3 regions of the Ruegeria sp. E5 genome follow, and region 1 is predicted to be linked to each of the others. Evidence: riboswitches for the same ligand, from Rfam matches in the RefSeq annotation. Region 1 holds a riboswitch; each other region holds the start of a gene.
The links. A riboswitch is a leader RNA that binds a small molecule or an ion and turns the genes downstream of it on or off. The one in region 1 is predicted to bind cobalamin.
Positions count from the first base shown of each region.

Region 2: another riboswitch for cobalamin. It lies ahead of ACR0BI_RS18365 (energy-coupling factor ABC transporter permease); the one in region 1 lies ahead of ACR0BI_RS09345 (DUF1636 family protein).
Region 3: another riboswitch for cobalamin. It lies ahead of ACR0BI_RS08405 (hypothetical protein); the one in region 1 lies ahead of ACR0BI_RS09345 (DUF1636 family protein).

Region 1 is NZ_JBQFPA010000002.1:238,010-241,280, forward strand. It holds gene ACR0BI_RS09340 (catalase family protein) at 1-912, opposite strand, end outside; cobalamin riboswitch at 1,171-1,378, shown strand; gene ACR0BI_RS09345 (DUF1636 family protein) at 1,481-1,837, shown strand; gene ACR0BI_RS09350 (ABC transporter ATP-binding protein) at 1,834-2,619, shown strand; gene ACR0BI_RS09355 (ABC transporter substrate-binding protein) at 2,638-3,271, shown strand, end outside.
Region 2 is NZ_JBQFPA010000005.1:250,714-253,984, reverse strand. It holds gene ACR0BI_RS18375 (AMP-binding protein) at 1-54, shown strand, start outside; gene ACR0BI_RS18370 (transglutaminase-like cysteine peptidase) at 559-1,182, shown strand; gene ACR0BI_RS18365 (energy-coupling factor ABC transporter permease) at 1,288-1,971, opposite strand; cobalamin riboswitch at 2,048-2,260, opposite strand; gene ACR0BI_RS18360 (L,D-transpeptidase) at 2,476-3,138, shown strand; gene ACR0BI_RS18355 (hypothetical protein) at 3,180-3,271, opposite strand, start outside.
Region 3 is NZ_JBQFPA010000002.1:50,617-53,887, forward strand. It holds gene rsgA (ribosome small subunit-dependent GTPase A) at 1-652, shown strand, start outside; gene ACR0BI_RS08400 (alpha/beta hydrolase family protein) at 689-1,546, opposite strand; cobalamin riboswitch at 1,668-1,888, shown strand; gene ACR0BI_RS08405 (hypothetical protein) at 1,980-2,387, shown strand; gene ACR0BI_RS08410 (phosphatase domain-containing protein) at 2,392-2,892, opposite strand; gene ACR0BI_RS08415 (DNA polymerase III subunit gamma/tau) at 3,065-3,271, shown strand, end outside.

The sequences.
Region 1 (3,271 bases):
CGTGATATCCGCCACGGGCGTGACGGTATGATGGTACGGATCAAGAGGTGCATCTGGTTGCGGATCGCATGCCCACCGGATGCGATTGTCGAGCACATCGAATTCGTCGGCCGGGCGCGGGGGCTCAATCACACACAGCTCGAAGTGATTATCTCCATCGGCCACGTCTTGCCGCAAACACTGCCCGATCCCATCTGGGTCGTCTACCGGATGTGCCGGAATTTTTGGTTTCGCGCTGCGGGCCAAGTATCTGACCGTTAGATCGGGGCCCAGCCGATACGGTGTTGTCGACCAGAAATGGACCTCAAAAGGCGAGTGCATATAGTTCGAGGCAAAATCACTCGCGACGCGAAACTGACGCTTGCCTTCACGAGTGAGGAAGGCGCGAAATCCTGCGCGCAGCCCTTTGGTGATCAACCTAAGGCTCCATTTTCGTCGCCCTTTGATCGCGTGCTGGACCGCTTGTAATGTGGCGACAAGCCTGCCCAATCGCTCATATTCATCGGGGACGTAGCTGGGAAACACATCCTGATCGACCAATACGAAATCGAACTCGTCGCTGAGTTGTGTGGTCCCCAGATGCGCAAGTGCCTCGGCGTCGATCAGCTTGGGGCCTGGCACGTCAAAAAGCTTGATCGCCATCCCGTGGGCATCCGATTTCCGGTCATCCAGATGCGCGCCGTTGGAAAAGCGAAGTGCGGCTGAATAGGCAGCGGGCTGTTCAAACAGGCCGTGACGGAACTGTTCTGGTAGATCGTTTCTGACAGTGAATGTTGCAGCCACGCACCCGTGACTGCGCCCATGCTGAGCCCTTAAGCGATGGCCTTTCCACCGTGCAACGGCCTCGAGATTGTGGTCAATGACATCATCAACAATATCCGGCGGCAATGCGTTTTGCGAAACATGCGTCAAAGAACCGTCTCCTTGGATAAACCCAGGCAATGATCAAACAGGGGTAAGGCGCTGACAAAGCTAAACCTCTAAATTTGTTCAGCTTACCTCAGATTGTCTAATTTCCAAACACACCAACTATGGACAGCCGTGGCCAGACAAATTCGGCGCGCAGCCCAACCCATTCGGTTGGTGCTACGGACACGTGGTTGCCCGCGCTCGATCCTCGACCAGAGTTGGGTGCCTTCGACTTTATCATTGACGTGTCCGGTGTTCTCGGGCACTCAATCGATTGATGGTTCCCGGTGGTATTGCCGCGGGATGAAAAGGGAATACGGTGAGGTTTGCCAAAAGGTGCCAATTCCGTAACTGCCCCCGCAACTGTAAGCGGTGAGCAAGGCCAAACAGCCACTGGTCCACAGGGTCGGGAAGGTTGGCCGAGCGCGGACCCGCAAGTCAGGAGACCTGCCATCAGATGTTTAACCAACCCGGGGCGGGGCGTCCTGGAAGGAGGCTTTGATGGCGCGTCAATCGCGTGTTTACATTGTCGGCAGCTTCCGCATGCGCTTGGAAACAAGTGGAGTGGACCATGCCAGATAAGCCTGATCATTTCATTCTAGTCTGCGAAAGCTGCACTGAAGGGCTGCCCCTTGATGAAATTTGCGATGCGTTGACTGGGAAATTACCTCGCAGTTTTGCGATCCGCGCGTCGTCTTGCATGGCAGGCTGCGATAGTCCCAGAACGGTTGGGTTCCAGGCCGTAGGAAAGGCGCAATACCTTTTTGGTGGCATTCAGACCGCGGAAGAGGTGCAGGCGCTGGCTGAGTTTGCAGCGCAGTATCGTGAAAGCCCGGATGGCTGGACAAATGCCACTGATCGCCCGCAGGCGTTGTTCAATAAAACCCTCTCGCGCATGCCGCGGATCGAACACGGGGCATCGCAATGACGTTGCCACCCTTTCTGATTGCCGAAAACCTTGAGTATTATGCCCTTAACGGAGATGTCCTGTTGCAGGGCGTCTCGTTCGAGTTGTACGAGGGTTCCATTCTAGCCATCGCCGGCCCGAACGGGGCGGGGAAAACGACGCTTCTCAATCTGTTGTGCGGCGCTGAGCCGCTGGCACTTGGTGATGTTCGGATCAAAGGACGCAGTCTGAAAAAGCTCACGGCCAAAGAGCGTGCGCGCATGATTGCAGTGGTAGGTCAGCAGGAACTGCCCGATGGACGCTTGGCGTTACGCGATTATGTTGCGCTGGGGCAAATACCCATCCGTGCGGACCGCTCTGCCGAAGGCCACGCGCAAGAGCTGGACCGGATTTTAGACCTGACCGGTCTCGCCAATCTCGCGGACAAGCGCATGGCCCAACTGTCTGGAGGCGAACGTCAGCGTGCCCATATCGCACGTGCTTTGGCGCAGAACCCTTCGTTGCTGTTTCTGGACGAACCGACCAACCATCTGGATCCTGATGCAAAAGGGCGGATGCTGTCTTTGGTCGCCGAGCTTGGGATCACCGTGGTCATGATCGTACACGATCTGGTCATGATCCCCGAATTCGCCACACACGTGGCGCTGATGAAATCGACCCTCATGATCGAGTTTGGGTCGGTGGACAAGGTGCTGACACCCGAAAGAGTCCGCGAAACTTTTGGCGTTGATTTCCTCTGCTTTCTCCACGAAGGCCGCGTGATCCCGGCGCTTGATATTCGAAGAACCACAGTCTCAACTTAGTCGAAGGAACACACTGAGATGAAATACATCTGGCCCGTGGCGTTGGCCACCGCCATGGCAAGCGGTGCTGCTGCGCAAGAAGTCACCGTAGACAACTGCGGCGAACCGCTGGTTTTTGATACCGCGCCCAAGCGCCTGGTTGTGCATGACATGAACATGACCGATATGGCCTTTGCATTGGGTCTGCAGGACAAGATCGTCGGCCTGACCGGCATCACCGGCTGGTACAAGACCAGCCCTGATTTTGATGCCCTGCGCGGCGACATCCCCGAGCTTGCGCCGAAATATCCGACCGTCGAAAACCTGGTGGCGGTTGAACCCGACCTGTTCTTTGCCGGTTGGTACTATGGCATGAAGCCGGGTGGTGATGTGACCCCAGATACATTGGAACCGTTCGGAATCAAGACCTTGGTTCTAACCGAAAGCTGTATCCATCTGGACAAGGATCGCCCCGAAGCCAGCATGGATCTTCTGTTTGGCGATGTGTTGCGCTTGGGCAAGGTGATGCAAGTCGAAGACAAGGCCGAAGCTCTGGTCTCGGGCTGGAAAGAGCAGCTGGCAGCGATCGAAGCCAAGACTGCTGAACTGCCCAAGCCCCGCGTCTTTCTTCTGGATGGTCCTGCAGATGCTCCGTTTACCGCCGGTAAATTCG
Region 2 (3,271 bases), on a different contig from region 1:
CGTCATGCCTCCAAAGTCGATCGTACGAAACTTGCACGCATCATAGAAACCTGACGCAATATGTCTCGTAGACCACTGAACCTGCCCAACTCATCGCTCCCGTCGCTGTGCGCGTTAACAGAGGACTGAGTGTAGCGACGAAGTCATTGTTTTAGAATTTCCAATCAAAACCTGCACACCTTGGTCAGGGGAAATCTGCAATTGCCAGTTACATCTGGCCGCATGAAACATATTATCGCAGATACACTGTTAGGGTGCGCCCCGGCGAACGGTTGATACCCATTTCATTGCACAAAGATGTTCAGCTTGACGCGTCATCCAAATCCGTCCCAAACCTCAAGCGTTTATAACCCAGATCTACTAGCGGGTTTTCTTCTATGCCGCTGCAAGAATCTCAATTAAGCTCACCCACACAATCACGACTAAAAACTGCGCGCTCGCGAACTTTGCTGCTCTGCATTTTAAATTGAATAAGCTGTTGTAATGCGTCGATGAACATAAAAGATTGAAATAGAGTTCTCTTGGCTCGGTAGCTTCAGATACCCAGGAGAAACGAGCATGGGGAAAGCAGATATGACAAAACCTACTTCCGCTCAAAAAAAACTCTCGGAACGGTTACCAGTTTATCTATCGTTGGCCTGTACCATATGCAGCTACCTTGTCTCCGCCGCTTCATTGCAAGCTTCTGAGCTTCCCTGGATCAAACTAGATAGAGAGGTTCAGGCGCCATCGGGTGCCAAATCACTCTGCAAAGATTATTCGTGGGCGTGCGCGAATACTCGTACTTCTGGTCTGTCAGAAGCGCGGGAGAAACAGATCGTTAAAGCGATTAACTTGCGCGTCAATCGGAGGATCCGCGCCGTTTCGGATCAAAACCAATACGGGACAAAGGAATACTGGACACTACCAATGCAGGGGTCAGGGGATTGCGAAGATTTCGCTTTGCAAAAGAAGTTTGAACTAATGCAGAACGGCCTGGATCCTACGAAGCTACTTATTGCAACTGTCTTAGACACCAATCGCAGTGGCCATGCAGTTTTAGTTTATCGCTCGAGTGAAGGCGATTTGATTCTGGACAATGTCACCAACAGGATCAAATCGTGGAAGGAAACGAGGTATCTTTTCCTACGAATACAGGACCCAAATCACCCTGATCGTTGGGTACAGGTTTCTAGCGGCTAAAAACAATGTGGCGCGCCCTCGAGACGCGCCACAATAAAATTTTGGTCCTGCGACTATTGGTTGTTTCGCGGCAACCCAAGTTTAGGACACCGCTTCAAACTTTGGTCAAGCTTTCGCAGCGTTGTACAAACGCGGAGTCACCAGACCTGTACTGTTCAAACCGCGCATCGCCTTGGCTGCCGCAAGCACTGCCAGATCAGCAATCGGCTCAATGACGATTACCAGCATATAAGCGCCGCCAAAGGACAGAACCGACGCCATGGTTTCTGCGCCGAAACCCTGGCCGTAGAAGGCCCAGAACCCAACCCATGCGACTACTCCTCCCTGATACGTCGCACTCAGCGCAAGAGCTTGGCCATATTTGAGGTCAACATATGCTGTGCCGGGTGCGATGATGCGGCTGGCCAGTGCTTGTAGCGCAAATAGCGGCACCAGCAGAGTGGTCAGGTTGATGAAGTACTGCGGAAGATCGAACGGGGCAAAAAACACACCCTGAATCAGGAGACCAGCTGCCAATCCAAAAGCCGCGGGTGCAGCACCGAGAAGCAGAAACAACGTCGACCCCAGGATGAAGTGGACTTCAGAGACACCAACCGGGAAATGCGGCAGGACTTCGAAGAAAAGGAAAACCCCAACGGTGGCGAGCACCGAGCGCATAACGAAAGATGCAGGTCCATTCGCACGCAATGTGGAAAACGTTTCTTTCGCTGCGTAAGTAGCCGCACCTGCGGCGGTAACATAGGAAAGCGCGATTTTGGCACCATTCACGATGCCCGGTTCGATATGCATGTTCTTTCTCCCTACCGCCTCACCCGGCGGCTTGTCAGGTTGAATCGACCGTAAGGCCGACAGGTTCAGTCTGGGCATAGCCCGGTGCTTTACGGCAGGTCTCCTGACTCGCGGGTGCTCGCTCCGCCAACCTTCCCGGTTCCATTACGAACCAGTGGTGTCTTGGCATCGCTCTCCGTTCACAGTTGCGGGGGCAGTTACGGAATTGGCGCCATTGAAAACACCGAACCGTATTCCCTTTTAATCCTTTTGGCTTCAGCCATCAGGAACCGAAAACAAATCACCGCTACAATGGCGGCTTCGCCTGGGTCAATTGTCTTTGCGACCTATTCTAATGTAAACTCGACCGAAGCAGGATTCACGCAACCGGTCACTTGATCGACAGGGTAAACCAAGCGTTACCTGAAACCTCTTGAAGCTCTAGCTGCTAGAGGCTTTAAGATTCGGATTAATTCGCGATAGTGCGATCCAAATACGTTAAACTTGTGAACCATGACGAGACCTATGCTTACAAGGCGCCATTTCATTCAATCCACCACAGCGCTGTTCTCGGCGTCTGTGGCCAGTCCATTGATCGCCAAAACCTGGCCAACCGCATCGCAGAAGACCTATTGGGACAGTCAGGTCACGCCAATTGGTTACGATCCAATGACCTCAAATCCGTGGGGTGTTCATGACCGTTTTTTACCAAGACGCGTCGCGGCAAATGATGGTTTGGTTCCAGGTGACATCCATGTGGATGCCGTCGCGCGCTATCTCTACCATATCGAAGAAGGCGGGACCGCAATGCGCTATGGCGTAGCGATCGCGCGCGGGAACCTTTACGAGCCCGGCACCTATGTTATCCGCCGAAAGGTCGAATGGCCACACTGGACACCAACCGCTTCAATGATCGAGCGCAACCCCGAATACGCGGAATTCCGGAATGGCATGGAGCCCGGGCCGAATAATGCTCTCGGTTCTCGTGCCCTTTATCTATACGTTGGAGACCGAGACACATATCTCAGAATTCACGGCACGCCTGAGCCAAGAAGCATCGGCGGTCGCGCAAGTTCTGGATGTGTGCGAATGATCATGGCTCATATCAATGACCTCTACCCAAACGTGAAAACCGGCTCGACCGCTTTCCTATACTCTGCCGAAGATAGCGTCACAGCCCGCTCATGAATATTGGGCAGCGTACATGGACGTCGCTGCCCTCATTTCGATCAGGCGTCGCGCGCAATGCAGATCGGAGCGCCATTCGTCGCGCGCAATGGTACCAATGTCGTCTCGACGGGTCCGCTGTGTTCATACCAAA
Region 3 (3,271 bases), 190 kb from region 1:
TCAGGCAGGCTGCTATCCGGTGGTCGTTCTGACCAAGTCGGACATGTGCGATGATCCGAGCCTTTATGTAGATCAGGCCCAATCGCTCGCCCCGTTTCTGACGATACTTGCGGTCAACGCGCTGGATCACGGCGATCTCGAACAAGTTCTGTCGTGGTGTCCGAAAGGACAAACCAGCGCCTTGCTTGGATCATCCGGCGTTGGGAAAACGACGCTCGCCAACGGGATGACGGGGCAGGATCAGGCCACCGCAGGTATCCGTGAAGATGATGCGCGCGGCAGGCACACAACAACTGCACGCGCCTTGCATCGCATGCGCAATGGCGGCTGGCTGATCGATACGCCCGGCATGCGCGCGTTGCGTCTGCTGGATGCGCAGGAGGGGTTGGATGAGGTATTTTCGGACATCTCAGACCTCAGCCTGGATTGCCGCTTCTCGGATTGTCAGCACGAGACCGAGCCCGAATGTGCGGTGCAGGCGGCAATCGACGCTGGTACGCTTGATCCCGCGCGGCTGGACCGCTGGCGCAAGCTGCGGCGCGAAGACCAACACAATTCCGCTTCGGTGGCGCAGGCCCGCGCCCGCGACAAGGCGTTCGGCAAGATGGTGCGCAGCGTGATGCACGAGAAAAAATCCCGTAAAGGGCTATAACGAAGCTGGGCACCGACCTACCGGTGCCCAGCGCTATCAGGCGATCAGTCTAGGCCAGACTGCCGCATTCCGTCTTGCGAATGCACCGATATGGCCGATCTTGGACACTCCGAATTCGCTTGGTGCAAGCAGATGGCGCCCGGCTTTGGGTCCATAGAGATCGGCAAGACGCCAGACAGCATCCGGCGGCACCATTTCATCATCTGCGAAGGTAAACAGATCGACACGTTTGCCCAAGTCTTTCCAGCGGGCGGCGGGCAGTGTCGTGCCGATCTCTGGCACATAGCTTTTGGGGGCGGTGCACCATTTGCGCCATTGCCAATAGACTTGGGCAGGCAGGTCCGATCCAAACCCGACCAACCGCCCGGGCAGGTAGCCAAGCGCCTTGACCACCAGCGGCGCGTGACCATACCAGAACAACGCCGCCAAAGCGCGATAAGGCCAAGGGTGATCCGCCAGCGTTACCAGACCCGAACAGACACAGATCATCCTGTCGATCTGATCGATATCGGGTTGGATCGGGCCAAACATTCCGCCCAAGGAATGACCGATGCTCCATAGCTTGGCCTGCGGAAACCGTCGGCGCATCTCGGCCCGGGCGGATGGAATGTCGATCAACGCCCAATCGGCCATGGTGACATTTGACCGCTTTTGCGAACCCACCAAAGAGTGACCAAAATCCCGGTAATCGTAAGTCAGGCAGGCCATGCCCTGTTCTTCGGCGAGCCATCGGGCGAAGTACTGATAGTAATCCCTCGGCACCCCAGTCGCACCGTTTATGACGACCACCTTTTCGGGGTCGGCAACCGGACGGTAAAGCCGCGCCGACAACATTGCCGGGCCGGACGGGATTTGAAAATCCTCGGTCACAACCGCCTGCTGCGTGTCCAACATGGTGCCCTCCAATACCGACTGAACTGATCAGTTCACCCGAAGCGCCTCAAGTCAAGGTTGACGTGACTGGACCATACGTCACTTGCCTGACGCAATCTTCTTGACTCGGGCACGGCGCAGCCGCTAGCCATGTCGCGATGGTTCTCGCGCCCAATCGGGCCGGGATGAAAAGGGAACACGGTGCGGTTCTGCCCGGATAAATCCGGAAAGAACCTAGTCCGAGACTGCCCCCGCAACTGTAAGCGGAGAGCAATGCCGAGATACCACTGGCCTTGAAGGCTGGGAAGGTCGGCAAAGCGATGACCCGCAAGTCAGGAGACCTGCCATCGGATGTAGAACCGAAACTCGGGCGGGGTGTCCGGGACGGGTTTGATCGTGCTCCGCAACGACCAACCTGTGCCACGCCCGCGCCTTGCGCGCGGAGGGCGCATTGATGATCTGGAAGACCAAAACACACGAATTCGCGGCGACCGTGTGCCAACGTACTGGCGCACCCTGCCCCGCATTGGCACAGATGGCGCGGGCTCTGACGCAGACCATGTCCGCCACAAAACCGGTCACGAAAACTGAGTTTGAGATTGAAGGCACCATAGATCTGTCGCACTGCCCGGAAGGATGCACCGCCCGCTTTCGCGCCCAATGCGACCAGATACGTGTATTCTGCGGAACCGATCCTGAAATCGATACCGGCCGGCTGGATGACTACGCAGACATGATGTTCGGAACCGAGTACCGCAGCCTACCCGCAGACCTGCTAAGGAATCCTCCTTGCGCCATGCTTGAGGCTTCGCTTCTGGTGCAGCACAACGGTGGCGAAATCTCGCCACATGTTGGTGTCTAAGCCGTCAAACGGCTTGAACACGGGCCGGTTCAACGGCCCAAAGCATCTGGGCATTTGTCTCGACTGCGCAAGGACGCACCGTACGCAATCGCTTCAATGCCGCCTCAGGCCGTTCACCGCATTCAACCATCAGACGCAGAACCACCATCCCGGATCGGCCACAGCCACCACGGCAATGCACTAGCACACGGCCACCACCTGACAACGCCTGACGTGCGGTCGCGCCAACGCGGGGCCAGCGGTCCAAAATCTCTTTGGGTGGCGTGCCAAAATCTTCGATCGGCAAATGCACCCATCTGCTGGCACGCCCCTGAATATCAGCGCCAAAATTCCGCGCACCATCCTGAATCATCTCGACCTCAGTCGTCATCGAGATCACAAGTCCCGGCTTCCAGTCTGCTATAAGATCGAGGTCTTCGGTATAAGTGCCTCCGCGCCCGGGCATCGATGACAAGGCCAAGGTGCCTCCGCCAACCTGCAACGCATAAACCACCAGTTGCGACATAATCTCCCCCCAAACAAACTTCACCCAACAACATACTGGTCCAGTAAATAGAATAGAGTGGATTTTAGCCGCATACCCACGCATTCCAAAATGAAAATCGTCCCGGCCGGCTGTGGACGCGGGCGGCGGGGGCCTCTACGCTGCGGCGTAACGCGAATCCGACAGAGCAGACATGACCGAGACGCCCAGCCCCGCCTACCAGGTTCTTGCCCGCAAATACCGCCCCGAAACCTTTGCCGATCTAGTCGGTCAGGACGCCATGGTGCGCACTCTGAAAAACGCCTTCGAGGCGGACCGGATCGCGCAGGCCTTCATCATGACCGGCATCCGCGGTACCGGCAAGACGACGACCGCTCGGATCATAGCCAAGGGTATGAAC